2 regions of the Microbacterium deferens genome follow, and region 2 is predicted to be linked to the other one. Evidence: predicted binding sites of a transcription regulator. Region 2 holds the regulator's gene; the other holds the start of a gene.
What was found. The regulator LexA, encoded in region 2, represses DNA repair genes until DNA is damaged. The targets are predictions, from matches to a motif close to TCGAACANNTGTTCGA.
Positions count from the first base shown of each region.

Region 1: ABTU82_RS10485 (HNH endonuclease signature motif containing protein) is a predicted target of LexA. The motif match lies at 11,281-11,296, and genes of this name have one in related genera.

Region 1 is NZ_JBEUWT010000002.1:54,907-70,488, reverse strand. It holds gene ABTU82_RS10555 (LacI family DNA-binding transcriptional regulator) at 1-834, opposite strand, end outside; gene ABTU82_RS10550 (winged helix-turn-helix domain-containing protein) at 1,311-2,030, shown strand; gene ABTU82_RS10545 (MBL fold metallo-hydrolase) at 2,068-2,787, opposite strand; gene ABTU82_RS10540 (TetR/AcrR family transcriptional regulator) at 2,841-3,407, shown strand; gene ABTU82_RS10535 (DNA-3-methyladenine glycosylase family protein) at 3,417-4,391, shown strand; gene ABTU82_RS10530 (hypothetical protein) at 4,493-4,714, shown strand; gene ABTU82_RS10525 (GNAT family N-acetyltransferase) at 4,720-5,163, opposite strand; gene ABTU82_RS10520 (DMT family transporter) at 5,173-6,114, opposite strand; gene ABTU82_RS10515 (hypothetical protein) at 6,272-6,592, shown strand; gene ABTU82_RS10510 (SRPBCC family protein) at 6,731-7,171, shown strand; gene ABTU82_RS10505 (hypothetical protein) at 7,242-8,597, opposite strand; gene ABTU82_RS10500 (PadR family transcriptional regulator) at 8,594-8,947, opposite strand; gene ABTU82_RS10495 (potassium channel family protein) at 9,011-9,709, opposite strand; gene ABTU82_RS10490 (TrkH family potassium uptake protein) at 9,702-11,084, opposite strand; gene ABTU82_RS10485 (HNH endonuclease signature motif containing protein) at 11,478-12,902, shown strand; gene ABTU82_RS10480 (lamin tail domain-containing protein) at 12,980-15,582, opposite strand, start outside.
Region 2 is NZ_JBEUWT010000004.1:20,754-36,335, reverse strand. It holds gene ABTU82_RS13955 (hypothetical protein) at 1-568, shown strand, start outside; gene ABTU82_RS13950 (choice-of-anchor G family protein) at 568-2,292, shown strand; gene miaB (tRNA (N6-isopentenyl adenosine(37)-C2)-methylthiotransferase MiaB) at 2,358-3,908, shown strand; gene miaA (tRNA (adenosine(37)-N6)-dimethylallyltransferase MiaA) at 3,905-4,870, shown strand; gene dapF (diaminopimelate epimerase) at 4,881-5,750, shown strand; gene ABTU82_RS13930 (class I SAM-dependent methyltransferase) at 5,723-6,409, opposite strand; gene hflX (GTPase HflX) at 6,513-8,030, shown strand; gene ABTU82_RS13920 (S9 family peptidase) at 8,096-10,015, opposite strand; gene lexA (transcriptional repressor LexA) at 10,048-10,725, opposite strand; gene ABTU82_RS13910 (LysM peptidoglycan-binding domain-containing protein) at 10,993-11,349, shown strand; gene ABTU82_RS13905 (histidinol-phosphate transaminase) at 11,370-12,455, shown strand; gene hisB (imidazoleglycerol-phosphate dehydratase HisB) at 12,452-13,060, shown strand; gene hisH (imidazole glycerol phosphate synthase subunit HisH) at 13,057-13,707, shown strand; gene priA (bifunctional 1-(5-phosphoribosyl)-5-((5-phosphoribosylamino)methylideneamino)imidazole-4-carboxamide isomerase/phosphoribosylanthranilate isomerase PriA) at 13,753-14,499, shown strand; gene ABTU82_RS13885 (SseB family protein) at 14,483-15,253, shown strand.

The DNA of each region.
Region 1 (15,582 bases), on a different contig from region 2:
CGAGGCGCCGATCGCGATCACCGAGAGGTCGCCGGGTACCGACATCCCCCGCTCGGCGACGGCAGCGAGCACGGCGTCGTGGGCCTCGGCCGTGGTGTGCAGCAGGAGAGCCGTCGCCCCCTGGTCGACCAGTTCCAGCGCTGCGCGGACGACCTCTACGAGGTCGGGCATGACGGCGCCCGACGAGCGGAAGTCGAAGTGCATTCCGCGCTCGGCGGCACGCGCGCGGGCTGCCGAACGCACGCGCGGCGGGAAGTTCGACTTCACGTAGGCGATGTCGGTCTGGCCGACGAGTCCGATCCGCCGGTGACCGGCATCGGCCACCCGGTCGACCGCCATCCGCGCGGCGGCTTCGAAATCGAGGTCGACGCACACCAGCCCGTCGCTGTCATCGGGCACGCCGATGAAGATCGTGGGTGTCGCGATGGCGCGCGCCAGCGGCACCCGGTCGTCGTCGGGTGCGACGTCGAGCACGAGGATCGCGTCGACGAGGCCGGATGCTGCGACCCGGCTCATCCCGTCGCGCGCCTGCTCGTCGGTCAGCAGCAGGATGTCGTAGTCGTTGCGCCGCGCGGCGATCGCGGTGGCGAGCACGAACGACATGTGGGTGGGCGCATGCGTGTCGGTGCGTAGCGGCTCGGTGAGGGCGAAGATCTGCGTGCGGCGTCCGGCCAGCATCCGAGCGCCCGCATTCGGGCTGTAGCCCAGCTCGTCAACCGCCCGCTCTATGCGTTCCCTGGTGGATCGCGAGACCGGGCGCTTGCCGCTCAGCGCGTACGAAACGGTGCTGATCGACACGCCGGCGGCCTTCGCAACCTCGTTGATCTTCACCATTCGGACCCCATCGTCTGACCGTCGTGCTCCGGAGAATCTGCCGTCGAAGCGTTTCCGCGAAGCGCTTCGACATGAAATGTAGACCCAGATTCCACCACACGCAAGCCATTTGCAGCAATTGACAACAAATAAACCTCCTCCGACTGGCGCCATGAAGTTGACGCGGATCGGCCGCCTCAGCGATAATCGCCAGCATGACTCTCAACGCACGCACTCTGTCCGCCGTGGAGGCGAACGGAACCGTCGGCATGATGGCCGACCGCGTTGCGATGTGCTGTCGAATGTGTCGCTGACTCGGTGACCCCCGCCAGGACGCCGCTCGACATCTGATCCCCGAGCGCTCGTCCACCGAGACATCGGTCTCGCGTCGATCACGCGTATCCGACCGTCTTGCCACCGGCCCGCACGGCCGTCCCGCACACATTCCGAACCCGCGAGGCTCAGCCCGGGTTCCCACGCAAGGACCTCCACCTCTCATGTCGAACACCGCTCTCCTCGAACGCCCGGCCGCTCAGACCCGTCACCTCCGCGCGGTGACCGGCGGCGAAGCATCCGCCCCCGCCGCTCCCGCACCGCGTGCCGCCCTCCCCGCCGGAACGACTCCGCGCGGCTTCGCCCTCTACGTCGGCCTCGACGAGGCGACCGCCGCGAGCGCGGGCGTCAGCCTGGGTGTGCTCGTCGACGCACTGCGCCGCACCCTGAACGAGCTGGCCCCCGCCGCCGAGACGTATGCGACCGTCGCCCTCGCCCCCGTGGGTGCCGGCGGCCGCGACGTCGACGTCGTGCGCCTGGCACTGCACGAGCCGTCGGCGATCGCCCGCACGAAGGACGACCCCGCCGACGAGGATCGCGCACCCGGCGGCGTCGTGGTCGACATCTCGCGCAAGCGCGTGCTCATCGACGGCGAATCGGCCGCGTTCACGTTCAAGGAGTTCGAGCTCTTGCAGTACCTGGTGCTGCGCGAGGGTCGCACCATCGAGCGCACCGAGCTGGTCTCGTCGCTCTGGGAGGGCTCGACCGACGACGAGGCGCCCGGCGAGCGCACGATCGACGTGCACGTGCGGCGCCTCCGGGCGAAGCTCGGCGCCTACGAAGACATCGTCCGCACCGTGCGGGGGGTCGGCTACCGCTTCGACCGTCACGCCGACGTCGCGATCCGTTACGGCCACGGCACGCCTTCGCCCGACCGCTTCTGAGCAACGCCCTTCTCCGTCGGATGCTGCGGCGCAGGCCTCAGCGTGCGGCGGCCGCCTTCTCGACCGACGCGACCGCGGCTTCGATGCCGCCGCGCCACGGAGCGCCGTGCCCGGGAAGAACCCACGTTGCCCGCGTCGGAAGCAGCGCGCGGAGCGACGCGATCGCCCGATCGGGCTCGTCGGTGAACGGCGCCGGCTGAGCACCGACACGACCCGTGAGCACGTGGCGGGTCGTGAGCGCGTCGCCGACGAAGACGGCGTCGAGGTCGGGGACGTGGACAGCGATGCTGCCGGCAGAGTGCCCGGGGAGCCCGATGATCCGCGGGGCGCCGGGAAGGTCGAGGGTGTCGCCGTCGCGGACGTCGACGGTCTCGGTCAGCCATGTCGTGCGGAGCCCGCCCTTGCGCAGCGAGTACAGCGCGAATCCGGCGGTGGCGCCGAGCTTCATCGACTGCTTCGCGTTCGCCGGCTTGTCCCCGCCCTTGGCCCGCCCGGCGTCATCGGGGTGGATGTACACCGGAACGCCGTGCTCCCGCCGCAGGCGCTCGGCGAAGCCCACGTGGTCGGAGTCGCCATGGGTGAGGATGATGCCCTTCACGTCGCCGAGGCTGCGCCCGATCGATGCCAGCTCCGACAGCAGGTCACGCCAATGGCCGGCGAGACCGGCGTCGATGACCGTCACCCCCGCAGGGGTGACGACGAGGTAGGCGGCGACGATGTCGTTGCCGATGCGATGCAGGCCCGGTTCGAGTTCCATGATGGCTACGCTACATAGCCATCATGGCTATGGTCAATAGCTATACTCGAGGTGTGCCCACTCCCGAACGAACCTCGCTCGACGCGATCGTGCGCGCGGCGAGCGCCCTGCTCGAAGAGGACGGCCTCGCCGGAGTCACGATGCAGGCGGTGGCGCATCGCGTGGGCGTGCGCGCGCCCTCCCTCTACAAGAGGGTCGCCAGCCGCGACGATCTGCTGCAGCTCGTCGCCGAGGCGGCTCTGGTCGAGCTGACCCTGCGCCTCGAGGCAGGTCCCGAGGGTGACGCCAGACGGCTGGCCGACATCCTGCGCGAGTTCGCAACGGAGCGCCCCGCGGCGTTCCGGCTCGTCATGTCACCGGGCGCGGGCGTGCCCGTGGCGCGGCCGCAGTTCGGCGCCGCCGCCAGCGAGCCGATCCTGCTCCTCTCGTCGCGACTAGCGGGCTCGGAGCGAGCCCTCGAGGCGGCGCGCACGCTCACAGCCTGGGCCACCGGCTTCATCTCGATGGAGCTGAACGGCGGATTCAACCTCGGCGGCGACGTCGACGAGGCATGGGACTTCGGGGTGACCACGATCGTGGCGGCGTTGACTGCCGGCCGCGATGTCGCCGACCAGACGTAGGGTGTCGGCATGAGGTCGACCGGGGTGCGCGCACGGTCGAGCGCCCGCGACGGGCGACCGACGCATCCTCGGCCCCGCGAGACCGAGTACCGCCCATCGCACCCGCTCGATCTCGCCCGGGCCGTACTGCCCCAGCGTCACGGGGCCGGCGACCCGACGATGACGACCGCGGGCCCGGTGATCTGGCGCACGAGCCGCACGCCCGACGGCCCCGCCACCCTGGCTCTCCGGGGTGCACCCGACGGTGTCGTGCGCGCCGCCGCCTGGGGGCCCGGCGCCGACTGGGCCCTCGACCAGCTTCCCGCGCTCTGCGGCGCGCACGATGAGCCGTCCGGCTTCGATCCCGGCTCGCACCCGCTGGTCGCCGAGGCTCATCGGCGCAATCCCGATCTGCGCATCGGGCGCACCGACCTCGTCTTCGACGCCCTCGTCAGCGCGATCATCGAGCAGAAGGTGACCGGCATGCAGGCCTTCGCCGCGTGGCGTCGGATCGTCACTTGGTACGGCGAGCGCGCGCCAGGACCCACGCCGAAGCCCATGTTCGTGCCGCCGACGGTCGAAGGCTGGCGCCATGTGCCGTCGTGGGCCTGGCACCGCGCAGGCCTCGAACCTCCGCAGGCCCGCACGATCGTCGAGGCCGCGCGCCGCGGCGACGCGATCGCGCGCGCCGCAGCATCCGCCTTCGATGCCGACGACCGCGAGCGCGTCCTGACGAGTCTGCGCGGGGTCGGACCGTGGACCTCGGCGGAGACACGCATCCGAGCATTCGGTGACCCCGATGCGGTCAGCGTCGGCGACTACCACCTCGCCCATCACGTCGGATACGCCCTCACCGGCTCACGGGTCGATGATGACGGGATGCTGGAGCTGCTCGCCCCGTGGGCGGGTCACCGTCAGCGCGTGATCCGGCTCATCTACGCGAGCGGCGTGATCGAGCCCCGACGCGGCCCGCGCCTGCACCCCGAAGACCACCGCGACCGGTGACCCCCGCTCGATCCTGAACGCACCGGGCCGCCGCCGGTGAGACCCGCCGTCTGTGCCGCAGCCGGTGAAACGGATGCCGCCCTTCGCTCTAAGCTGGGCGCATGAGCGAACCCCGCACCGGATGGCCCCGCGGCCGCACGAACTGGCTTCTCGGAACGGTGCTGGTGCTCGCGCTCGGCGTGCTGTTCGGCATGGTCTTCGGCAACGTCTGGCTCGGTCTCGTGCTCGCAGCCGTCGTCTCCATCGGCTGGCTCATCGCCTACGAGTCCTGGCGCGGCCGCAACTCCGGTGTCAACGACGAGAGCAACGGCATCGAGCTGTAGCGACGCTAGCCCCGACGCATCGGGAGGTGCGGGATGCCGTCCTCGGAGAACGGCTCGCCCGCGACCGCGAAGCCGAAGCGGGCATACCACCCCTCGAGCTGCGCCTGCGCGTCGAGCACGATCGGCAGGCCCGGCGCCCGCTCCTCGCATCGCGCGACCGCGCGCCGCATGAGCTCGGCCGCGACGCCTCGTCCTCGCGCCGCCGCCGCCGTCGCGACCCGACCGATGCGCATCGCGTCGGGCTCGGAGAGCACCCGCAGCGTCGAGACGACATCGCCGTCCGCCTCGGCCCACATCACCTCCGCACCGGGCTCGATGTCGCGCCCGTCAATCTCGGGATAGGCCGCCTCCTGCTCGACGACGAAGACGCCGACGCGCAGCCACAGCACGCGGTAGAGGGCCAGCGGATCCATCTCGGCGACGGGCGCGAGGAGGTAGTCGACGGTCACGCTCCGACGCTACCCTGCGGCGGGGCGGCGTTCGTCGCGACGCCCGCCCGACGGACGCGCGCGGGTGCGCACGGCGATGCCGGCGCACGCGATCACCGCCAGCCCGCCGATCACGGTGAGCGCCGTGATGTGCTCGTGCAGGATGAGCGCCGCCCACGCCAGGGTGAGCACGGGCTGCACGAGCTGCACCTGACTGACCTGTGCCATCGGACCGATCGCGAGCCCGCGGTACCAGGCGAAGAAACCGAGGAACATGCTCACCACCGACAGGTAGGCGAGCGACAGCCATGCCTCCGGCGGCGCGGAGACGGGCGCGGCGGCCCACGCCGATCCCGCCGTGAGCACGATCATGAGCGGCGAGGCGAGCACCAGCGCCCACGACACGGTCTGCCACGATCCGAGCTCGCGCGCCAGCATCCCTCCCTCGGCGTATCCGATCGCCGCGGCGACCACCGCGGCGAGCAGCAGCAGGTCGGATCCCTGCAGAGGAGCGAACGCCCCTCCGTTGAGCGCCGCGAACGCGATGGCGGCGACCGCGCCCAGAGCCGCCGCGATCCAGAACGATCGGGAGGGGCGCTCGCGTCCGCGCACGACCGCGGCGACGGCGGTCGCCGCCGGCAGCACGGCGATGACGACCGCGCCGTGGCTGGCCGATGCCGAGGTCAGCGCGAGGGAGGTCAGCATCGGGAAGCCGACGACCACGCCCGCCGCGACCACGGCGAGCCGGGCCCCTTGCCGGGCCGAGGGCCGACGCTGCCGTGTGACGACCAAGGCGATGGCGGCGAGGACCGCTGCAACCACCGCTCGCCCCGCACCGACGAATACGGGCGGCAGCGCCTCGACGGCGATGTGCGTGAGCGGCACCGTGAACGAGAAGGCGGTCACACCCAGCATCCCCCACCCCAGGCCCCGCGCGAGGGTCGCGGACGATGCGGGGCGTGGGGATGACATCGTCCGAGTGTGCCGGATGCGGGCGATGCCGACCGCGTCGACGGAGGTGGCCACTCGTGCGCCCGTGGCCTTCGTCGCCATCGAACCCGGCGCGCGCCCCACGCCTGCGGCGAGGCGTCTGTGCATCGCGACCCGCCGCGCGTGGTGGGATGGACGGGTGAACGAGCCCTCGACCGCCCTGTCCGTCTCCATCGTCGGCACGCCCGACCTGCCGGGCGAGGCCCTCACGGCGCTCTACCGCACCACGGGCCGTTCGACCGTCGAGCTGCGCCGCGCGATCTCCGTCGCAGAGCCGGTGTTCGTCGCGGAGCTGTTCGGCCCCGACCACATCGACGTCGTGCCGCGCCTGGAGAAGACGATCACGCTGCTCGAGCAGCTCGGGCTCGCCATCGCGATCCACGAGCTGACCGACGGACAGCCCGAGGCCATCTCGCTGCAGACGATGCGCGAGATCATCGACGGCCCGACGACCGACTGAGAGCGGTCGGGTCGCGATCCCCGCGGCACGCATCACGACGACCGGCGGTACCCGCCCTGCGCCGATGCTGCGCCGGCCTGCGACGCGGTGACCCCGCCCGTATCGATCTCTGCCAGGCTGAGATCACGGGAGGGGCGCATGTTCACCATCACCGAGCACATCGACATTGGTCGCGAGCGCGGCGAGGTCTTCGCCTTCCTCACCGACCCCGCGAACCGGGCGCGGTGGGATGCCTCGGTCATCTCCGAGGAGCTGCTGACACCGCCACCCGTGACGGTGGGGAGCGCCATCCGCACGCGGATGAACGTGATGGGTCGGCCCCTCACCTTCGGCTGGCGCGTGACGGCGTTCCATCCGCCGCAGACCATGGCCGCGACGAGCACGTCCGGCACGATGCCGACCTCGCTTCGATTCAGCTTCGCCGAGCATGAAGACGGGTGCCGCGTGACGGCGACGATCGAGGCCAGCCCGGCGGGCATGCTGCGGCTGGTCGAGCCCATCGTGGCGCAGACCGCGTCGTCGACACTCGCCGCGGGCCTGGCCCGCGCCCGCGAACTGCTGGAGTCGGGAAGCTCCTGACGTCGCCATCCGCCGCCTCTGGCTCCTCGAGCCACCCGTCGCGCCGCTGCCGGAGCTGCGCGGCAGCGGGTCAGGCTTGGATCGGGCCTTCGGCGGCACCGGGCGCGGAAAGGCGCGGCGGCGCTGTGCGCGTCACCCAGATCGCGGAGACGAACGCCGCGATCGGCACGAAGAACGCCAACGCCGGCGCGAGTATCGTGCCGAGGAACGAGGCGTACCCGAGTCCGAGCAGCGCGGCGGTGACGATCCGTGCGGCCAGAGGGCCGCGCAGGCGGGCGGCGAGCCACCACGCGACCGCGGCCCCTCCGAGCGCGGCCGACACGGCGAGCGCCGGCGCCATCGCGTTCCACGACGGCGCGTGCACATAGGCCGCGGCGATCGCGCAGAGCGAGGCTGCGAGCAGCGCCAGCGGGCCCCAGGTGGCCGGAGCGTTGCCCCGACGCGCGGAGGCGATCACCACGAACGCGGCGAGCAGGGGGATGCCCGACAAGACCGAGATCGTGATGCCGTGGCCCATCGCCTCCGTGCCATCGGCCGCGCCGGGCGACCACGACGCACCGGTCACCGCGTAGGCGATGCCGAGAAGGCTTCCCGCGAGGCTGATGACCGCGAGACCTCGGGCGAGTCGGAGAGTCCTCACGGGCACCGGCGACGTCGCCTGTCGCGCACGAGCGGCGCCACGTCGGGGACGGAGGAGAGCGAGAGACGCGATCGCGACTCCTGCTGCCGCGATCGTGGGGACCGTGGGCGAGACGAGGGACACGCCCAGGGCAGGCGCGGTGACCACGCCGCAGGCCGCGGCGACGAGAAGAGCGACCCCCGGCCGCATCCCGGCCCGTGCGACGATCGCGCCGAAGAGCGCGGCGACGGCCGCCGCACCGGCCAGCCAGGCAGCGGTGAAGATCGGCACGAAGACGGCGGCGAGACCCGTGGTGGGCTCTCCCGCGTCGGCGAAGTCGAACGCGAGACTCCACGCGATGTACGCGACGAACGCGAGCGAGAACGCGACGAACGCCAGGCCGAGGGCGATGATCGCGCGGGGCGGAGAGACCAGCCCGCGCTGACGCACGATCGCGATCAACCCGAACGCGGCGAGGAGGGGGATCGCGGCCACGGTGAGGAGTGGGAGAAGCCACGACAGACCCGACTCCGTGAGGGGCTCCGTGCCCCAGACCGCGAGGCCGCCGGCGACCGCCGCGAGGAGGAGCCCGGCCAGCGCGGCGCCGAGCGCGGAACGCACGTCCATACGCGTGCCGAGACCGTGCGCGATCACCGACCCTCGTTCGCGCGCAGACGGTCGGTCGCCCCCACGGCTATCGGCCACATCGAGCAGCGTTCCCACCACGACGTCTTCGTTCTCTGCCCGCCAGGCTTTCGGGTACCAGCGCAGCAGGCTCCGGTATCGATCTTCCGTCGACGGGGTCATGCGGGCATCACCATCGAGGCACCCCAGGCCGGCGCGCGTGTCGCCATGCTCGCTCGCGCCGCTCTCGCCGCGCTCTCCATCCGCGTGACTTCCGCGTCGAGTCGCGAAGAGCCGGTCGGCGAGATTCGGAAATATCGCCGAGTGCGCCCGTTGACGACCTCCTCGCCGTCGACGACGATCAGACCTTCGCGTTCCATGCGCTCCAGCGCGGCGTACAACGACGTGACCCGCAGGGAGACGTCACCGCCCGACGCTTCCTCGGTCGCACGAAGAATGTCGTAGCCGTGGCGCCGCTGAGACGCCAACGAGGTGAGGATCCAGAAGACCGGCGGGGTCAGGGGTGCGCTCATGCCAGCGACCATACTCCATGGGGAGGAGTATTGCCATCCGAGGCTTCGGCGGGATGAGACGGCTCAGACGAGCGACGCGAAACGCTCGGTGCGCTCCACGGGCCCGATCACGATGAGGGTGTCACCCTCAGACACGAGCGACGACGCACCCGCGGCATGCCACTGCCCATCCGACGACTTGATCTTGACGACGGTGATGCCGTGGCGCCGACGGACGGCGGACTGCTCGAGGGTCTGCCCGACCATCTCCTGCGGGGCGATCGTCTTGGCGACGACGAGGTCGTTGTCGAACTCGACGTAGTCGAGCATCGAGCCGCGCACCAGGTGCGCCACGCGACGGCCCATGTCGGCCTCGGGGAAGATGACGTGCTCGATACCCAGCTGTTCCAGAATGAGGCCGTGCTGCTCGCTGATGGCCTTCGCCCAGATGGAGCGGACTCCCATGCGCTTGAGGAGCGACGCGGTGAGGATACTCGCCTCGATGTCGGAGCCGATACCGACCACGACTCGATCGAAGTCGGCGACACCGAGCTGGTCGAGCGCCACCTGCCGCGTGGAGTCGGCGCGGACGACGTGGGTCAGCACGCCGTTGAGCGACTGCACGATGTCTTCGTCGGCGTCGATGCCCAGCACCTCGGTGCCGGACCGCGCCAATTCAGTGGCCAGGGCACCGCCGAAGCGTCCGAGGCCGATCACGACCACGGAGGACGCAGAGCCGGGGCGCCCGCGGCGTCGCGTGAAGAGGTGGGTCGACTTATCCAATGATCGGACGCTCCTTCGGGAGTTCGTACTGACGCTTCTGAATGGACAGTGCCAAGGCCGAGCCCAGCAGAACAGGCCCGAGCCTGCCGATGAACATCAGCACGATGAGGATGAGCTGCGCGGCGGGCGGAAGACTCGCGGTGATCCCGGTCGACAGGCCCACCGTCGCGAAGGCCGAGATGACCTCGAACACGACGCGATCGAATCCGTAGGGGCTCATCAGCATGATCGCGAGGGTCGACGCGACCACGAGGGCGAGAGACAGGAGCGCGACGGTCAACGCCTCGCGGTGGGTGGAGCGCGGGAGGCGTTTGCCGAACATGTTGACGGCGGTGTCGCCGCGCAGTTCGGCGATCACGATGAAGAACAGCACCGCGAACGTGGTGATCTTCAGCCCTCCCGCCGTTCCCGCCGGCCCCCCGCCGATGAACATGAGGATGTCGGTGACGAACCAGCTCTCGTCGCGCATCTGCGAGACGTCGATCGAATTGAATCCGGCGGTTCGGGGCATGACGGATGCTGTGAAACCGGCGAGCACGCGGCCTGCCGGGTCGAGCGCACCGAGAGTGGCGGGGTTCGCCCATTCCAGCGCCGTCAGGGCGATGGCTCCGGCCACCAGAAGCACGAGCGTGCCGATGACGACGGTGATGGTATTCAGCGTCCACTTGCGCGGCACGACCAGCCGCTTGCGCAGCTCCATGATGACCGGGAAACCGAGCCCGCCCAGGATGACCGCGGCGCAGATCGGCAGACAAATCCACGGATCAGCTACGAACCCCATGAGGTTGTCGCTGAAGAGTGCGAACCCGGCGTTGTTGAACGACGACACGGCGTGGAAGACGCCCAGCCAGATCGCCCGCCCCGGCTCTTCGCCGTAGCCGCCCCAGAACCGCAGCGTCAGTACGAGCGCGACGACGACCTCGATGGTGAGGGTGATGAGCGCAACACCGCTGAGCACGCGGCGAACGTCGCCGACAGCGACGGTATGCGTCTCGCTGACGGCGGTGAGCCGTGTTCGCAGCCCGAGCCGCCGCGCGACGAGGAGCCCCAGAAGAGTCGCGAGCGACATCACCCCGAAGCCACCGATCTGGATGAGGGCGAGGATCACGACCTGCCCGAACGGCGACCAGAAAAGCGGCGTATCCACGATGATGTGTCCGGTGACGCACAGCGCACTGGTGGCGGTGAAGAGCGCCTCGATGAAGGTCGCCCCGCGCCCCTGCACCGAGATCGGCATCAGAAGAAGCGCCGTTCCGACGGCGAGAACCGCGCCGAACGCGATGGTGATCGCCTGACCGGGCCGGATCCGGGACAGCGCCGTGGAAAATCGAGTGACCGCCATCCGCGCTACCGCGACCCCTTCGGCCATTGCCATCCACGCACAGCCAACGATCTCACGGCTTTCCCTCCGTGTTCGGCGCATCACGCACCTGGCGCGCACCGTGGCGCCCGCAACCCGACGTCACGAGCATCATCTCGAAATAATCACAGAAACATAACGGCAGCCCTTCCCTTCCGTTACCTCTCCGTTATAGAGTTCAGGAACGGTAGTTGTTTTGCTGTGGCAGCTACCGAACATGTGATTGCAGGACACTCTTGGTGCAAGGGACAAGGGCCGGTCGGAAGCCTCTCCGACCGGCCCTTACTTGTTCCCGGCGACGCGTCTTCCTCTCCTCCCCAGGCCGCCCGTGCGCCGCGTTTTCCACAGGGGTGATTGTGCCTCTGATCTGGGCCTGACGATGTCGGAGGCCCCCGCCAGAATGTATGCATGACACACCGGCGAACCGAGATCGGCGAGGCCCTCGATGCGCTCCGCAGCGCGCTCGCGCCGATGCTCGAGGGCGACGGCATCCGTGGGGCCGACGACGACCGCCTGCTCGACCTGGCCGCCGATGCCGAATCTCTCGGACGACTCATCGATGCGCTGCGGCTCGACATCGCGGGAGAGATCGGCCACCGATCGCGGCCTGAACGCGGTGACGAGATCCTCTCCCGGGTTCGCGGATGCCGGTCGGCGTCCGAATTGATCGAGCGAGTGACGCTCGTTTCGAGCGCAACGGCACGACGACGCCTGAAGGCCGCGCCTCCCCTGCGCCGCCGAACGTCGCTGACGGGCGAGGGCCTGCCGGCGCCTCTCGACCATGTGCGCGCCGCTGTGCTCTCGGGTGAGATCGGCACCGACGCAGCAGCCGCGATCGCCGACGCGCTCATCCCGCTTCGTGATCGCGGTGTCGCCGCGGACGAGATCGATGCCGCCGAGCAGGCCCTCGTCGACGCGGCGGCGGGCACGATCGCATCACCGGCAGTCTCTGCCGACGAGGTCTCGATCATGGCCAAGGTCTGGGCGCTCCACCTCGACCCCGACGGCGCCCTGCCCGACCGCGATCGCGCAGAACGTCGTCGATCCCTCTCGATCGGCCGCGAGCGCGACGGGATCGTTCCGATGCGGGGCGACCTCTTGCCCGAGGTCGCCGCGCAGCTCCAGCGCATGATCGACGCCTACCTCAACCCTCGCGTGACGGCCGGCCCGACCTTCGTCCCCGACGACGCGGAGTTCGACAGCGACGACCCGTTGATCGACCCGCGCACGCAGGCCCAGCGGCGCCACGACGCTCTGTCCGGGGTGCTTCACGTCGCCGCGGGAGCGAAAGACGCGCCGCTCCTGGGCGGCGCCGCCCCGACTCTCGTCGTGACCGCGTCAGAAGAACAGCTCGCCCGCGACGACGGCGTCGCCTTCGTCTCGGGAGCGCGCGACGCCGGCGCCGTGCCGATCTCCGTCGCCCGCCACATCGGGTGCGCCGGAGCGGTGCAACGCCTCGTGATCGCACCCGACGGGCGCATCGTCGAGCTCGGGTCGCCGCAGCGCATCTTCCCCGCTCACACGCGGCGCGCCATCGGAGTGCGAGACGGGGAGTGCATCATTCCCGGATGCCACGTTCCCGCCGCGTGGTGCGAGGTGCATCACGTGAGACCTGCCGCGCAGGGCGGCCCGACCCATACCGACAACGGCGTCCTGCTGTGTTGGCACCATCATCGGACGATCGAGACCGCCGGGTGGGAGATCCGGATGGTGCGCGGCGTGCCATGGATCAGGGCGCCTCGATGGCTCGACCCCGCCCAACGATGGCGCACCACCGAGGGCTCACCACAACGCCGACTGTCCGCCCTGTCGAGGGCAGCCCCCGGCGCCTGACCGAACGGCAGCAGAGCGGCGGATGCTGCGAGCCTTGGTGAGCCCGCAGCATCCGCCGCTTGATTCCTCGACCTCGTCTAGATCACCCGACGACGGCGCAGCAGGAGGAGAAGGGCGCCGGCGAGCGCGAGCCCGAACGCCCCGAACACCCACGGTGCGAGATCGGCCGCGTCGGAACCCGTGGTCGCCAGATCGCGGTCGCCGCCGCCCGCCGTGTCTGCCGCAGAACCCGGACCGCTCGAACCGCCGGCGCCGCCCGATCCGGAACCACCCGAACCCGGCTCACCCGCCCCCGGTCCTCCCGTCCCCGGCTGACCGGTCCCGGGCCCACCCGTTCCCGGCCCACCCGTTCCCGGCTCACCTGTTCCCGGCTCACCGGTCCCGGGTCCACCCGTTCCCGGCTCCTCCGGCTCAGGCTCGACGGCGGCGTCGACCACCGTGAACGTCGACACCGGCGAGTAGTCGACCGCGCCGTAGGGATCGGTCGTGCGCACGTACCATCCGTGCTCGCCGAGCTGCGTCACCGACCACGTCGCCTCCACAGTGGTGCCGCTCTCGACGTTGTCGAACGAGGCGATCTGCGTCGGGGAGAGCACCTCGGCCGTGAACGAGTCGGTGCCCAGGGTGCGCACGCCCGGCACGATGCCGAGCTGGTCGTACGTCAACTCGAACTGCTGGTGCACGTAGGGGTCACTCGGATCGATGACCGGGTCGAGCAGGTTCGGGTCGTCGGAGTTGTAGTCGTCCAGCGACGGGGAGTAGGTGCGTACCATCATCTTCTCCCCCTCGTTGTCGAAGTGCAGCAGACGCAGGTACCCCAAGCCGCCCTCGGGCAGCCCCTGGTAGTCGAACAGCATCGAGTAGACGGTGCGGTCGTTCACGCCGTCGCCGTCGTCGTCGAACGAGTCCTCACGGGTGAGGGCGTCGTGGTAGTGGCCGGAGAACACCATCTTCACGTTGGGGTTCGTCGCCACGACCTCGTCGAGGATCCGCTGCGGGATGTCCCCGAGACCGCCCGTGGTGAGGATGAACTCGTGCTGCGCCAGGATCGCGACGCGATCGGGGTACCGCGCGAGCACCTCGTTCATCCACGCGATCTCTTCGTCACCGGGTCCCCATCCCTGGTAGACCATGATGAAGTCGATGCCGCCGGCCGAGATCAGGTCGTAGTGTCCTCGGTTGTCCTGGTAGCTCTCGCCGTACCAGGGGTTGCCCGCGAACCGGTCTGCGCCGAACCACTTCGCGTACTCGCTGTAGTCGGCCAGTTCCGAGCCGACGTCGTGGTTGCCGGCGAGGACGCCGTACGGCAGACCCGCCTCGTCCAGACGCGCGTACTGCGGGTCGGCGTTGTCCTTCCACTGGTACTCCTGGTTCCAGTCGTCGACGATGTCGCCGGTGTGGAACAGGTACTGCAGGTTGAGCTCGTCACGCTGGTCGAGCAGGTACGAGTGGATCGCCTCCTGGTGCTTGAAGGGATTCCCGGGCACCGTGTTCTCGTTGTAGTACTGGGTGTCCGACTCCCACGCGAGGGTGAAGTCGTAGTCCGACCGCGCCACGTCGTCGGGATTGTTCGGCGTGATCACCGAGTCGCGTGTGCTGAGGTCCTCGCCCGCGAACCCCTCGGAGTGCTGCACCAGCATCCGCACCTTTCCGTCGCGCACGTGGTCCGCCGCCGGAACGCTTCCCGAGAGCTCGAACTGCTCGCCGTCCGTCGTCGAGACGTGACGGTCGATCTCGTCCCAGCCCGAGCCGTCGCCGCGGAGCGCGTAGAGGAAGACGGTCGCATCGGCGTTCGCGCGCCCCTGCCACGTGGTGCGCACCTGAGAGCCGGCGACGTCGTCGCCCACCGCGATGTCGAACAACTGGTACGGGAACTCGGAGGCCGACGAGACGTCGGTCCCGACGCCGTCCAGCGGCGCGAGCGCCCGCAGTTCATCGGCCGACAACACCCCGACCGCCTCACGGCGAGTGTCGAGCGCATCGTTGACGGTGCCCGACTGCGCGGTCACCTCGGCGTCGGAGAGATCGAACCGCTCGCCCTCGAGGAACTGCACGTCGAGCACATCGCCCATCGGGTCATCCACCGTGGCGCGCAGCGTCACGTCGCCGGCCTTCACCTCCGCGCCATCGGTCGGCGCGACGACGTCGGAGGACGGCTGCTCCTCGAAGGTCTGGAAGGTCGCCGACCAGGTCGCGGAGTTGCCGAGGGCGTCGACCGCCGTGATCTGCATCACGTGGTCGCCGGGGCTCAGCGTCACCGACGACGTCGTGTACGGAAGCTCGATCGGCTCACCGTCGAGGGTGACGGTGCTCGAGGCGACGCCCGCTCCCGCGTCGGTGATGGATGCGTCGAGGACGAACTCGCCCCGGTACTCGTCGTCGACCGTGGAGGTGACCACGGGCGCCGTGTTGTCGACCGTCACGGTGCGAGTCGCGGTGTCGCCACCGTCGGACGCGACGATCTCGACCGGCCCGTCCGCCCCAGACGCGGTGTCCCATGCGGTCGACACCGCCGAGAACGCATCAGCGGGCAGCGTGAACCGCGCGTCGAAGTAGTCGAGCTTGCCGGTCGGCCCGCCCGAGCCGTTGACGCTGTCGCCCATGCCGAGCACCTTCGACGGGTCGTCGTAGCCGCTCGGGGTGAGCGTACGACCGTCGGGGAGGATGAGCCGGAGGCCGC
Region 2 (15,582 bases):
CGATCCGTACCCCGCGGAGTTCCTCGATCTCAGCCCGGGCGATCCGTCGTACTGGCAGGTGGCCGCCCGCCTCGAGGACGCCGTCGGAGCCACACTCTCGGTGCAACTGCGCAAGACCGGCGAACTCGTATCGCACCCGCGGGGGCTCGAGATGACCGTGGACGAATGCGACGTCCCCTGGACCGGCCTGGGCGAGGCCCCGGTGTGCGCCGGCACGGCAACACCGGTCGCCGTCGCGACGCGGTCCGACGAGTACGCGGCGTCGAGCCCGACGTTCCAGCTCGGGTCGCGCGCAGCATCCGCCCCGGTGTTCCTGCTCGTGACCCTGGCCGTGGAGGATTCGACCGATGCGCGAGCGGATGCTTCGCTGATGGGCCTGGTCGGAACGATGGGCATCGGCCTCACCGCCGTCGCGGTCGATCCTGCGGTCGGTCCGCCGGGAGGGGGCGGCGTTCTTCCCGCGACGGGGGCGGACGTGTGGCTCTGGGTGGCGGTGGGCTCGATGGCGGCAGGTCTTCTGGGTCTCGGTGCGGCCCTGCGGATGCGACCGTTCCGAGGGGAGCGGTGATGCGACGGTCGCTCACGGCGCTCGCGTTCGCCGCGGTCGCGGTCGTCGTCGTTCCGCTGTCGGTCACGGCGACCACCGCCGCGTGGACCGACGAGGAGTGGGCGAACGGAGATATCGGCACGTCGTCGCTGCGGTGCGGGGAAGACGCCGGCTTCGCGTCGACGTCGCACGGGCGCTTCCTCTCGGGCGATCTGCTCGGCGCCGACCTCGACCCTGTGGCCGACCTCGAAGAGATGCGGCTCGTGCTCGGGGCCGACGGCGTGCTGTCGGTTCAGCCCCCGGACGCCGTGAATCTCGCCGCCCTCACCTACGCCAATCCCTTCGACGTCGACCTCTTGGGCATCGCGGGGGTCGACATGAGCGGATTCGAGGTGCCGGTGCCCGGCGCGGCGCTCGGCGCCGCCAACCAGTACGCGCGGGTGTCGGGATTCGGGTCAGCCGCCGGTGCCTCGGGCCTGGTGAACGACAGCGGCGTCGTCACGGTCGGAACGACTCCGAGCGGTTCCCTGCCGTCGCCGGCGACCATCCGCCTAGACGAGTTGCTTCCCCTCCTCACGGGGATCGCGGGCGCGGATCTGCGGGTGGGCGCCGTCGGTGCGAGCTCGGAGCTGGACGGCTGCGCCGCGCTGAGGTCGTCGACGTGGGGCGACGGCATGGTCACGGGAAGCACGCGCAGCTATGCCGTCGCGGGCCTCGGTCTCGACGTCGAGGTGCCGGCTGTCGGCGAGCTGGCGGGCACCGCCACGACGGGGATCACGAACGTCAACTCGGCGATCGCCTCGCTCCTCGGTTCGTCGGGTCTGATCTCGTCGGCGATCGGGGCCCGCCTGGATCTCGCTCTTCCCGGCATCCTGACCACGAGCATCGGCGGAAACGTCACGCTCTCCGGGCTGAATCTCGGGGGAGCGGTGGCGTCGCTGCTGTCCACGCCGTTGACGGACGGCGTGGTGACGGTCGATCTGCAGAGCGGCATGGTCGACATCGATCTCGATGCTCTGCTCCCGTCGCTCAACAACGCCCCACCCAACACCGAGATCGTCGTGAACTCCGACGTGCTGGCGCCGATCGTCACCCGGGTCGGCGATCTGCTGAACACCTGGACGTCGCAGATCACCGCAGCGCTGCAGCAGAACCTGCGTGCGGCCACCCTGACGATCGATCTGAGCGCCGTCATCGGCGCACCGGGGATCGGTATCCTGCCCGGTCTGGACGTTCTCGACGTGTCGATCGACTATGTCGGGCCGGTCGGCGCGGTGCTCGACGGCACGGCGACGTTCGCGATCGATGCGGAGGCCGCGGGCGTGGTCGGCGCGATCAGCATCCTTCTCCAAGCGCTGGGCCTTCCGACCGTCGGCCAGCTGATCGCCTCGGTCGAGCTGCTCTCGTCCGTGCTGGTCGCCGTCGTGGCGAACCAGATCACCACCACCGCGCTCGGCGCGATCACCTCGCTCGGCGCGACGCTCTCCACCGCCGTGAACACGATCGTCGCTCGCGTGGGCTCCGTCGTGAACGTGCTGCCGTCGATCCTGTCGCTGATGGTCAACGTGCAACCCGACCGCCCGGGCGCACCGCCCGGATCGACGTACATCGCCGGCACCGACGACTCCACGCCGCAGTACCTCGTCTCGGCGTTGCGGATCGGGCTGGCCGATGCGCTGACCCCCTCGAGCATTGCGCGCGTCACCCTCGGCACGGCTTCTGCGGGGCCGGTTACGGCACCGTGAGCGACCCGGTCGAGCCGACCGGGTCGCGGGCCCGCACGGGGCGCGGCTCGTAGAATGGGCCCATCATGAGCATGCCTTCTCGCACCCCGACGGTGATCGATCGGTCGCCCGCGGCCCTGCGCTTCGACGGTCAGCCCCGCACCTACGAGGTGCGGACCTTCGGGTGCCAGATGAACGTCCACGACTCGGAACGCCTCTCGGGCTCGCTCGAGAGCGCGGGCTACCTGCCCGCCGAGGCGGGCACGGACGCCGACGTCGTCGTGATCAACACCTGCGCGGTACGCGACAACGCCGCCGGAAAGCTCTACGGAACCCTCGGTCACCTCAAATCGCGCAAGGACGTCCGCGAGGGCATGCAGATCGCGGTCGGCGGGTGCATGGCTCAGATGGACAAGCAGGCGGTGCTCGACAAGGCGCCCTGGGTCGACGTGGTCTTCGGAACGCACAACATGGGATCGCTGCCGAGCCTGCTCGAGCGCGCGCGTCACAACGGCGATGCGGAGCTCGAGATCCTCGAAGCGCTCGAAGTCTTCCCCTCGACCCTGCCGACCAAACGCGACAGCGTCGCCGCAGGCTGGGTCTCCATCTCGGTCGGGTGCAACAACACCTGCACGTTCTGCATCGTGCCGAGCCTTCGCGGCAAGGAGAAGGACCGCCGTCCGGGCGACATCCTCAACGAGATCCGCATGCTCGTCGACGACGGCGCGATCGAGGTGACGCTGCTCGGGCAGAACGTCAACTCGTACGGCGTCGAGTTCGGTGACCGCCTCGCGTTCGGCAAACTGCTCCGAGCAGCCGGTCAGATCGAAGGGCTCGAGCGCATCCGGTTCACGAGCCCGCACCCGGCCGCCTTCACCGACGACGTGATCGCCGCCATGGCCGAGACGCCCGCCGTGATGCCGCAGCTGCACATGCCGCTGCAGTCGGGAAGCGACCGCGTTCTCAAAGCCATGCGCCGGTCGTATCGGAGCGAGAAGTTCCTGGGCATCCTCGAGCGGGTGCGCGCGCTCATCCCTCAGGCTTCGATCACGACCGACATCATCGTCGGATTCCCGGGCGAGACCGAGGCCGACTTCGAAGAGACGTTGCGGGTGGTCGAAGCATCCCGGTTCTCCAGCGCCTTCACCTTCCAGTACTCGATTCGCGAGGGCACCCCGGCGGCGACGATGGCGGACCAGGTTCCGAAGGCCGTCGTGCAGGAGCGCTACGAACGTCTCCTCGCCCTGCAGGACCGCATCTCGCTCGAGGAGAACGCGATGCAGGTGGGCCGGGAGGTCCAGGTGCTCGTCTCGACGGGCGAGGGCAAGAAAGACGCTTCGACGCACCGCTTGACCGGTCGAGCCGAAGACAACCGCCTCGTGCACTTCGAACTGCCGGCCGGATCTGCCGTCCCGCGCCCGGGCGACATCGTGACGGTCGGGATCACCCGCGCGGCACCGTACTACCTCCTCGCCGACGCGTCCGACGGTGCGCCGCTGCGCATCCGGCGCACGCGTGCGGGCGACGCCTGGGATCGATCCCAGGCGGAGTCGTGCGGTGTACCGACCCCCGCCGGCGAAGCGGGCGCGCCTCGCGCGATCTCGCTCGGCCTGCCGTCGCTGCGCGTCGGGGTGTGAGCCGCCCGCCGAGGCTCTGGGCCGTCGTCGGTGCCACCGGCACCGGCAAGACCGGGCTCTCCCTCGCGCTCGCCGAGGCGCTCACCGCCCGGGGAACGGCGGCCGAGATCGTCAACGCCGACGCGATGCAGCTGTACCGCGGCATGGACATCGGAACGGCGAAGCTGCGTGACGACGAACGACGTGGCATCCCGCACCACCTCTTCGACGCGTTGGAGGTGACCGACGAAGCCGCCGTGGCCTGGTACCAGGATGCTGCGCGAGATGTCGTGCGTCGCATCCACGCCCGCGGAGCAGACGCGGTGCTCGTCGGGGGTTCGGGGCTCTACGTCTCCAGCGTGGTGTTCGATTTCGCGTTCCCGCCCCGTGACGCCGCCGTCCGCGCCGAGCTCGAGGCCGAGCTCGAGCGTCTCGGACCCGGGATGCTCTTCGCCCGGCTGCAGGAACAGGACCCGGTCACGGCGGCACGCGTCGATCCGAAGAACGGCCGACGCATCGTGCGCGCGCTGGAGGTGCTCGCGCAGGGCGAGGACACCCATGGCGCCGCGCTGCCCGACGAGCCGGTGCTGTGGCACGAGGCGACCACCGCCGTCGGAACACGTATCGAACGCGCCGAGCTCGTGCCCATGCTCGACGCGCGCGTGGAGGGCATGTGGCGCGACGGCCTCGTCGCCGAGGCCGCGGCGCTGCGCGAACGCGGGCTCGAGGATGGCGTCACGGCGCGTCGGGCCATCGGTTACGCGCAGGCCCTCGGGCAACTCAGAGGCGAACTCACCGAGTCGGAGGCGATCGCCCAGACGCAGGCGCTGACCCGCCGCTACGCCCGACGACAGGTGTCGTGGTTCCGGCGCTATCGCGACGTCGCGTGGGTCGACTCCCGCTCGGTCGACACCGCGGCGCTCGTCGAGCGAACTCTTGTCGGCGCGACCCAGGCTCCCGACCCCGGTTCGCACGACTCGTAGACTGGGTCGCATGTCGCGCACCCTCCCGTTCACGAAGGGTCACGGTACCGGCAACGATTTCGTCGTGATCGCCGACCCTGACGGCTCCCTCGACCTCACCGACGACCAGATCGCCGCGCTCTGCGATCGGCACATGGGCATCGGCGCCGATGGCCTCCTCCGCGTCGTCCGCTCCACGGCGATCGACGAAGGAGCCGAGGCTGCAGCATCCGGGGCCGAGTGGTTCATGGACTACCGCAACGCCGACGGTTCGAAGGCCGAGATGTGCGGCAACGGAACGCGAGTGTTCGCCCGCTACCTCGTCGACGCCGGTCTCGCCTCCATCGACGGCGGCCTGCGCATCGGCACCCGAGCGGGCGTGAAGACGCTCACCCGCAGTGACCGCGGATTCGAGGTCGACCTCGGGGTCTGGCGTGCGGAGCCGGACGACATCCTGGTGCGCGCACGCGGCCTCGATGTCGCCCGGCCGGGCACGGGCATCGATGTGGGCAACCCGCACGTCGTGGTCGCTCTGTCGTCGCCTACCGAGCTCGACGCGCTCGACCTGTCCTACCGCCCGATCCTCGACCCCGAGCCGCGCCACGGTGCGAACGTCGAGTTCGTCGTGCCCGGCGACCCGCTGGTGCGCGACGGCGTCGGCGAAGTGCGGATGCGCGTGTTCGAACGGGGCGTCGGCGAGACCCTCTCGTGCGGCACGGGCGTCGCGGCCGCCGCTCTCGCGGTGCGGCACTGGGCGGGTCCTGCGGCTCCGCGACGGTGGCAGGTGGACGTACCCGGCGGCACGCTGGGCGTGCGCATCGTCGATGAGTCCGACGGCGAGCACGTCCTGCTGTCAGGACCGGCGGTGCTCGTCTACTCGGGTGAGGTCTCGCTAGTCTGAACGTCGCCGTCGTCGGCCGAGACGATGTCGATCGCCGCAGTCGCGGGCGTACCGTGTCGGCGCACCTTCAGCACGCGGTACCCGCGCCCCGTCGCCGCGCGCTGAACGCTGAAGCCCCGCGGAAGCGTGGCACCGAGCCAGCGCTGCAGGGAGTCCGAGCCGAGGTTGCGCTGCACGACGAGCCACGCGTCCGATCTCTCCTCGAGCCGGGGGAGCCAGGTTTCCAGCATTCCGTGCAGTTCGTTCTTGCCCACTCGGATCGGGGGATTCGAGCGGATGGTGCGGAAGGCCACGTCGGCGGGAACATTCTCGGGCCGCACGGCGTTCACATTGGTGAGCCCGAGAATCTCCGCGTTGCGACGCACGAGGTCGAGTGCTCGCTCGTTGACATCGACCGCCCACACCGTGGCGTGCGGGGCGTCGAGTGCGAGGGACAGCGAGATCGGCCCCCACCCGCTCCCGAGGTCGAGGAAATCGCCGCCTGCAGGGGGCGACGGCGTGTTGGCCAGCAGCACGGCGGTGCCGGCATCGAGACGGTCGGGACTGAAGACGCCACCAGCGGTGACAACCTCGACATCGCGGCCGGCGAGGGTCACTCGCAGGCGCCGGAGGTTCTCTGCGCTGGAGGGAGACCCGGTGAAGTAGTGGTCGCTCCCCATGCGGAGAGCGTATCGGAGAGATCGTCCTCCCGACGGGAGGATTAGAGTTTATGGATGCTGCGGCCCCGGCCTTCGGCCGAGGGCGGCGCGATGGAAGGAACAGATGACAGACACCACAATCCCCCAGAGCGCGGATGAGATGCCGGTCGACCCGGTGGATCGAGTGCTCGCGCGCGCCGAAGCGCACTCCGGGGTGCGTGTGTTCGGAGCAGCCCAGGCGCTCCAGGACGACAGAACCGTTTCGTACGGTGACACCGACGGCGACCAGTGGGACCGCGAGGACCGCGCCGCCCTGCGCCGCGTGGTCGGTCTGTCCACCGAGCTCGAAGACGTCACCGAGGTCGAGTACCGACAGTTGCGCCTCGAGAACGTCGTTCTCGTCGGCGTGCACCCGCAAGGACAGCAGGAAGAGGCCGAGAACTCGCTGCGCGAGCTGTCCGCCCTCGCGGAGACCGCGGGCGCGGTCGTTCTCGACGGCGTGCTGCAGCGGCGTCCGAACCCCGACCCCGCGACCTACATCGGCAGTGGGAAGGCGCAGGAGCTGCGCGACATCGTCGCGTCGGTCGGCGCCGACACGGTCATCGTCGACACCGAGCTCGCACCCAGCCAGCGGCGCGCGCTCGAGGACGTCGTCAAGGTGAAGGTCATCGACCGCACCACCGTCATCCTCGACATCTTCAGCCAGCACGCCAAGAGCCGCGAGGGCAAGGCGCAGGTCGAACTCGCCCAGCTCGAGTACCTCCTTCCGCGCCTGCGCGGCTGGGGTGACTCGATGAGCCGCCAGGCCGGTGGCCAGGTCGGTGCCGGCGGTGCCGGTATGGGGTCTCGTGGTCCGGGTGAGACGAAGATCGAGCTCGATCGCCGGCGCATCCGCACCAAGATGGCCGTGCTGCGCCGCCAGATCCGCGACTTCGCGCCCGCGCGCGAAGCGAAGCGGGCCGAGCGCAAGCGCAACACCATTCCGGCCGTCGCGATCACGGGATACACCAACGCGGGCAAGTCGAGCCTCCTGAACCGTCTGACTCGCGCCGGTGTCCTCGTGGAGAACGCGCTGTTCGCCACGCTCGACACGTCCGTGCGCCGCTCCGAGACCGCAGACGGGCGCGTGTACACGCTGACCGACACCGTCGGTTTCGTACGCAACCTCCCGCACCAGCTGGTCGAGGCGTTCCGTTCCACGCTCGAGGAGGTCGGCGACGCCGACGTCATCGTGCACGTGGTGGATGGCTCGCACCCCGACCCCGCCGCGCAGCTCGCGACGGTTCGCGATGTCATGGGCGACGTCGGTGCGCGATCGACACGCGAGATCGTCGTCTTCAACAAGGCGGATCTCATCGATGCCGACTCGCGTCTCGTGCTGCGCGGCCTCGAGTCCTCCGCGCTGTTCGTGTCCTCGCGTACCGGCGAGGGAATCGACGAGCTGCGCGCGGTGATCGAGGAGGCCCTGCCTCTGCCCGCCGTGGAGGTGCGCGCCGTGGTGCCGTACGACCGCGGTGATCTGGTCTCCGCGGCGCACGAGAGCGGCATCATCGTCTCGCAGGAGCACCAGGCCGAAGGAACATTCCTGCACGCCCACGTCGGGGCGAAGCTGGCCTCCGACCTGCAGCCGTTCCTGGCCTGACCTCTCCGCAGCATCCGTCTCCGCAGCATCCGTCTGTGCCGGGGCCGGATGCTGCGGACGAGTCGTCAGTCGAGAGTGAGCTCGGGCACGTCGGGCGTGTCGAATCCGAAGGCCGCACCGAGGAACGCCAGTTCGCTCTCGAGAGCGTGGACGATCGTTTCGGCGGTGCGGAAGCCGTGCCCCTCGCCGTCGTACAGGACGTACGCGTGCGGGACCCCTCGCGCGACGAGGGCATCGCGGATGGCCTCGGCCTGCGCGGGCGGTACGACGGCGTCTTCCGACCCCTGGAGGATGAGCATCGGCACACGGAATCGGTCGGCCGACGTCAGCGGTGAGCGCTCGATGTAGAGCGGCTCGGCCTCGGGGAGCGGGCCGATGAGGCCGTCGAGATAGCGCGCTTCGAAGTCGTGCGTGTCGGCGGCGAGGGCACGGGCGTCCCCGACGCCGTACCGCGAGATACCGGCCGCGAAGACGTCGGTGCGGACGAGGGCCGACAGCACCGTCCATCCGCCGGCGGAGCCGCCCTCGATCGCGATCCGCGACGGGTCGGCGAGCCCGTCGTCGCTGAGAGCGGTCGCGGCGGCGGCCACGTCGTCGACGTCGACGACGCCCCACTGCCCGCGAAGGCGATCGCGGTAGGGGCGTCCGTAGCCGGTCGAACCGCCGTAGTTGACGTCGAGCACACCGATTCCGCGGCTTGTGAAGTACGCGATCTTGGCCGACGCCGCAGGACCCACGTGCGACGTCGGACCCCCGTGCACCAGCACGAGGTACGGCGGCTTCTCATCCGCCGGGGCGGTCACCTCGGGATTCGTCGGCGGGTAGGCGAAGGCATGCACCGGCCCGTGGGGTCCGGGGGCGGTGATCGACCGCGCGGTCGGGAACCACTCCGGGCCCGGGCCGTTCGAGCCGCCGGCGAGGCGTTCCACCGTCGGAGCACCGAGATCGCTCGCGTCGACGAGCCAGAGACCGGCGCCGCCCGAGGCGGTCGCACCCGAGACGAGCGCGCGCGTCGTCGAGACGTCCTCGACGGCAGCGCCGGCGACGATCGGTACCGGCAGCGGGTCGACCCGGTCGCCGTCGACCATGACGAGTTCGTCGGCCCCGTTCGTGCGGACCGCGACGAGGCGACCGTCGTCGAGCGCTCCGAACCAGCGCGTACCGAGCACCCAGAGCGCGCCGCCGGTGTCGGCGTCTGCCGGAGCCAGGGCGACGGGCGCGGCGTCGCCGTCTGCACGCCAGAGGTTCCACCGTCCGGTCGGGTCATCGGAGTAGGTCACCTCGTTCGGGGCCGTCCACACCGGCTGCAGCGCGGCCGTGCCGCGGGCGTTGATCGTCCGCGGAGCGGATGCGCGGCCGTCGACGATCTCGGCGATGCGCAGCTGCGTGCGATCCCAGGGCATGTCGGGGTGGTTCCACGCGACCCAGGCCAGACGCGCGCCGTCGGGAGAGATCGCGGGTTGCGCGACGAAGTCGGTGCCGCCCGCCACGCTCACGAGGCGATCGGCATCGTCGGCGGCCGACCCGTCGAGCGGGATCCGCACGATGTCGCGAGCGGGTACCGGGGCTCCTTCGTGGCGTTCGCGGACGGCCAGCAGCGTCCCTGCGCCCCACGTGAGTCCCGCGAATCGCGCGGAGGGGTCATCGGGGGTGAGCGGGCGCGGGCGACCGCCGGGCGTGAGTGCCCACACGCGTTGGTCGGATTTCTCGGAGAAGACCAGCTCGCCGTCGGCGGCCGTCCACGCACCGCCTCCGTACTCGTGGACGCGCGAGCGCGCGCTGAGCGGAGCGGGGAGTAGATCGTCGATCGATCCGTCGGGTCGCCGGCGCAGGACCGTCGTTCGTCCGCCCTCGGAGGGCATCGTCTGACCCCACCAGATGTCGTCGCCGACGAAACGTGCTCCGTCGGTGCGCGGAGACGCAGCGGCGACAGACGTCGCACGGAAGGGGGAGGGCCAGGAACCGTAGGGGAGCGGGGAATCCATCCCCTCACCCTAGGGCGGGGGTCGGACGGGGATCAGACGGCCCGCAGCACCGCCACGACCTTGCCGAGGACGACGGCGTCGTCGCCGAGGATCGGCTCGAAGGCGCTGTTGCGCGGGAGGAGCCAGGTGTGGCCGTCGCGTCGGCGGAACGTCTTCACCGTGGCCTCGTCATCGAGCATCGCCGCGACGATCTCGCCGTTCTCGGCGTTCTGCTGCGAACGCACGACCACCCAGTCGCCGTCGCAGATGGCGGCGTCGATCATCGACTCGCCCGAGACCTTCAGCATGAACAGATCGCCCTTGCCCACGAGCTGTCGGGGCAGGGGGAAGATCTCATCCACCTGCTGGTCGGCGGTGATGGGAACTCCGGCGGCGATGCGCCCGACGAGGGGGACGAGCGCGGCGTCGCCCACGGCCGGGGCGTTGTCGGCGGGGTTCTCGACCGACGTGCCGGGGAGGTCGATCAGCACTTCCATCGCGCGCGTCTTGCCGGGGTCGCGACGGAGGTAGCCGCTCAATTCGAGCTGGTTGAGCTGGTGCGTGACGCTGGAGAGCGATTTGAGTCCGACCGCGTCGCCGATCTCTCGCATGCTGGGCGGGTACCCGTGACGGCTGATCGAGCGCTGGATCACTTCGAGGATCGCCATCTGCTTGTCGCTCAGGCTCTTGCGGCGGCGGGTCTGCGGTTTATCCCGGGCGCCGGACGGCATCGCGTCGCTCATTCTGGCTGCTCCCTCTCGCGCCCGAGGGGCGCCGGTCTTCGAATGTCGGAGGTCCGTGATGGTGTCTCCCTGTCGAAACCGTATACGGATTCGCACGCACTCAGCGGCTGCCTGCCGCGTGTCGCGTTCGATCCATCTCCGAGAAGAACGGTGTTGACACCCTGACTGTATCGAAGATAGATTCGGAAGAGAGCTTCGCATCCGGTACTCCGGCCCGAGCGCCGGATGCGAATCTCTCACCTGAGGAGGAACCCCATGACCAGCATCGGCATCGCCCCCGTCGTCCCGACCACGCGTCTTCGTCTGACTGCGCGCGGTCGCCGGGTGCTCACCGGTCTCGCCGCGTTCCCGTTCGTGGTGGCCATCGCCGTCGCGGCGATCAGCGGCGGTTCTGCGCTGGCATCCCGCGATGCGGGTGCGCCAGCGGGCACGTTCACCGAGGTCACCGTCATGGCCGGTGAGTCGCTCTGGGGCATCGCCCAGGAGGTCGCGCCGTCCGCCGATCCGCGCGACGTGGTCGACGCGATCGTGCGACTGAACGCCCTCGATGGGGTGGAGCTCTCCGCGGGCCAGCGGCTCGCCATTCCTGCGGAGTACTCCTCGGCCCCCTGAGCCCGCCCTACCATCGAAGGGTGACCACGAGGCTCGATGACCTTCCGCTCCGCGACGATCTGCGCGGAATGAAACCCTACGGTGCGCCCCAGGCGGCGTTGCCGGTAGCTCTGAACGTGAACGAGAACACGCATCCGGTGCCCGACGACGTCGCCGGTGACATCCTCGACGCGGTGGCACGTGCCCTGCGCGATGTGAACCGTTACCCCGACCGCGAGTTCACCGCACTTCGCGAAGCGTTCGCCGACTACCTGGGCGAGGGGCTCACTCGCGAGCAGATCTGGGCCGGTAACGGGTCGAACGAGGTACTTCAGCACCTGCTGCAGGCCTTCGCGGGGCCCGGTCGCACCGCCTTCTCGTTCGATCCGACGTATTCGATGTACCCGCTGCTCACGCGAGGCACGGGCGCCCGATGGGTGTCGGGTGCGCGGTCGCACGACTACACCGTGTCGGCCGCCTCGGCGGCCGAGCAGATCTCGGAGGTGCGCCCTGACGTGACCTTCCTCTGCGCGCCGAACAACCCAACCGGAACCCCGATGTCGCTCGACGTGATCGAGGCCGCCTATGACGCGACCGAGGGCATCGTCATCGTCGACGAGGCGTATCAGGAGTTCGCCCCGCACGACGCGCCCTCGGCGGTCAGCCTCCTCCCCGGGCGAGAGCGCCTGGTCGTGTCTCGCACGATGAGCAAGGCCTTCGCCTTCGCGGGAGCACGGGTCGGATACCTCGCGGCCGATCCCGCGCTGATCGACGCCTTACGACTCGTACGGCTGCCGTATCACCTGAGTGCGCTCACCCAGGCGGCGGCGACGGCGGCTCTCGGACACGCCGCCACGATGCTCGGCATGGTCGACGAGATCGTGTCGCAGCGCGACCGGATCTCCGCGACCGTCGAAGCCCTCGGATATCAGGCGCACGAGTCGTGGACGAACTTCGTGCTGTTCGGGGGCGTATCAGACCCGGCAGCGACCTGGCAGGCGTTGTACGACCGTGGAGTGCTGATCCGTGACATCGGCATCCCTCACCACCTGCGGGTCACGGCAGGGACGGCCGACGAGACGACCGCGTTCCTCGACGCACTGGCCTCGGTAGGATCGGGCTCATGACCGGCCCCTCCCGAACCGCCTCGATCCGCCGCGCGACCAGCGAGTCGAGCGTCGAGCTGGAGCTCAACCTCGACGGCTCGGGCAAGAGCTCGATCGACACGTCGGTTCCCTTCTTCGACCACATGCTGACGGCGTTCGCGAAGCACTCGCTGACCGATCTCACCGTCCGCGCGGCGGGTGACACGCACATCGACGCCCACCACACCGTCGAGGACGTGTCGATCGTGCTCGGCACGGCGATCCGCGAGGCCCTCGGCGACAAGGCCGGCATCTCGCGGTACGGCGATGCCCTGGTGCCGCTCGACGAGGCCCTCGCTCAGGCGGTCGTCGACATCAGCGGACGCCCTTACCTCGTGCACTCGGGTGAACCCGACGGTTTCGAGCAGCACCTCATCGGAGGGCACTTCACAGGCTCGCTGGTTCGCCACACGTTCGAGGCGATCGCGTTCAACGGCGCCCTCACTGTGCACGTCCGCGTTCTGGGCGGCCGTGACCCTCACCACATCGCGGAGGCGGAGTACAAGGCGTTCGCGCGTGCATTCCGCCAGGCGAAGGCGTTTGACCGCCTGGTCGACGGCATCCCGAGCACGAAGGGCGCCCTGTGAGCTCGCGTCCCGTCGTCGCGGTGCTCGACTACGGATCGGGCAACGTCCACTCCGCCGTCAAGGCTCTGGTGGCAGCCGGTGCCGACGCGCGCCTCACTCGTGATCGCGATCTCGTGCTGGAGGCCGACGGCCTGGTCGTGCCCGGGGTCGGCGCCTTCGAGGCCGTCATGGGGGCGCTGCGCGCTCACCGCGGGGGCGATCTGATCGATCGGCGCCTCGCCGGAGGCCGCCCCGTGCTCGGTATCTGTGTCGGTATGCAGGTGCTGTTCGAGCGGGGCGTCGAGCGCGGCGTCGACAGCGAGGGGTTGGGGGAGTGGCCGGGTGCCGTGACCCAGCTCGAGGCGCCTGTCCTGCCGCACATGGGGTGGAACACCGTTCGCCCCGATGCGGGGTCGCGCCTGTTCGCCGGCATCGAGAACGAGCGCTTCTACTTCGTGCACTCGTACGCCGCCCAGCGCTGGGAACTCGACGTGCAGCCGCCTTTCCCGGCGCCGTCGCTGACGTGGTGCGACTACGGCGAGCCGTTCCTCGCCGCGGTCGAGAACGGTCCGCTGGCCGCAACGCAGTTCCACCCCGAGAAATCGGGGGATGCGGGCATCCGCCTGCTCGCCAATTGGATCGACGGCCTCGGCGCCGCTACTGTCTAACCTCGTGCCACAGCGAGCGACCGGCGTCCGCGTGCACGAGGAGCCATGAACGATTTCGCGTCAACACCCGAGCTGATCCTCCTCCCCGCTGTCGATGTCGCAGGCGGCAAGGCCGTGCGGCTGACGCAGGGCGAGGCGGGTACCGAGACGAACTACGGCGATCCGGTCGATGCGGCCGCCGACTTCGCACGCCAGGGCGCGGGCTGGATCCATCTGGTCGACCTCGATGCGGCCTTCGGGCGCGGCAACAACACCGCGGTGATGCGTCGAGTCATCAAGCAGGTGCGCGGCGTCCAGGTGGAGCTCTCCGGGGGCATCCGAGACGACCGCTCGCTCGAGGCCGCTCTCGACAGCGGCGCCAGCCGCATCAACCTCGGTACCGCGGCGCTGGAGAACCCCGAGTGGGCCGCCGACGTCATCGGCCGCTACGGCGACGCGATCGCTGTCGGCCTCGACGTGCGTGGGACGACACTCGCCGCGCGGGGATGGACCCGCGACGGCGGTGACCTCTGGACCGTCCTCGCGCGTCTCGAAGACGCCGGTTGCAGCCGATACGTCGTCACCGACGTGACGAAGGACGGCACGCTCAAGGGCCCGAACATCGACCTTCTCCGCGAGATCGCCGAGCGCACACCCAAGCCTGTCGTGGCCTCGGGCGGCGTCTCGAGCCTCGACGACATCGCGGCCCTTCGCGAACTCGTGCCGCTCGGCGTCGAAGGCGCGATCGTGGGCAAGGCACTCTACGCCGGGGCGTTCACCCTGGCTGAGGCACTGGATGTCGCCGGAGGCTGACACTCCCGCGGGCGACTCCGCAGGGGTCCCCTGGGAGGGGCGACGCTTCGAAGACAATCGCCACGCGGCCGACGACGGTTCCGCCGATCCGGCGCTGTTGGTCGCGCTGACCGCCGACGCCGACGGTGCGCGGGATGCGCGCGCGGTCGTCGAGGCCTATCGCACCGCTCGCCTGCTCATTCCGCTGGTCGCCGACAAGGGCGACGAGGGCGTGGGTCCGCACGGTCTCGTCGTGGACAAGACGCAGGAACTCTCCATCGTCACCGTGGCGGCCCCCGACGGGCGCAAGGTGCTGCCGGTCTTCACGTCGGTGGACGCGATGAAGCGGTGGGATTCTGTGGCCAGGCCCATCCCCGCAGACGGCGTGCGCACGGCGGTCGCCGCGGCCGGAGACGACACCGAGCTGATCGTGATCGACCCGGGCTCCGACACCGAGTTCGTGCTTCGTCGGCCGGCGGTGTGGGCGATCGGCCAGGGCATCGCGTGGGAGCCCAGTCACACGTCGGCCGAGGTGTTCACGGGGCTGCAGCAGAGCGTCGGAGCCGAGCTCGCGGTGCTCGACTTCGCCGTCGAGCCGGGAGACCCGACCGATCGCCTCCGGGGGCCCGAGCTCATCGTCCACCTGCAGCTCATGCAGGGTCTCGAGCAGGACGAGCTCGACGCCGTCCTCGCCCGTCTCGCCCGCCGCTGGGCCGCCGACGACCGCATCGCCGTGCTGGTCGACTCCCTCACGGTCAAACTCCACCGCGAGTAGCCCCGCTCCCACGCCCGCGGATGCGCCGCATCCGCCTCTCTCCCGAGGTCGACGATCGCGGCCGGGAGCGCGCGACGCGGGAGGTCTGCGGGCCGCGCCGGAGGGTGCAGGGATGTCGTCCCCGAGCCAATCGGATGCGCAGCATCCGCCCTCCTCTCCCGAGGTCGACGATCGCGGCCGGGGTGGGTAGCACGACGGAGCGCCCCGGACTCCGACGGAGGGCGCAGGGATGTTCCCCTCGAGCCAATCGGGGTAGGGGCCCCTCTCTTGGCTCGAGGGGAACATCCCGGAGCCCGGAGTCGGAGCCCGGAGCGCGTCGCCGCGTCACC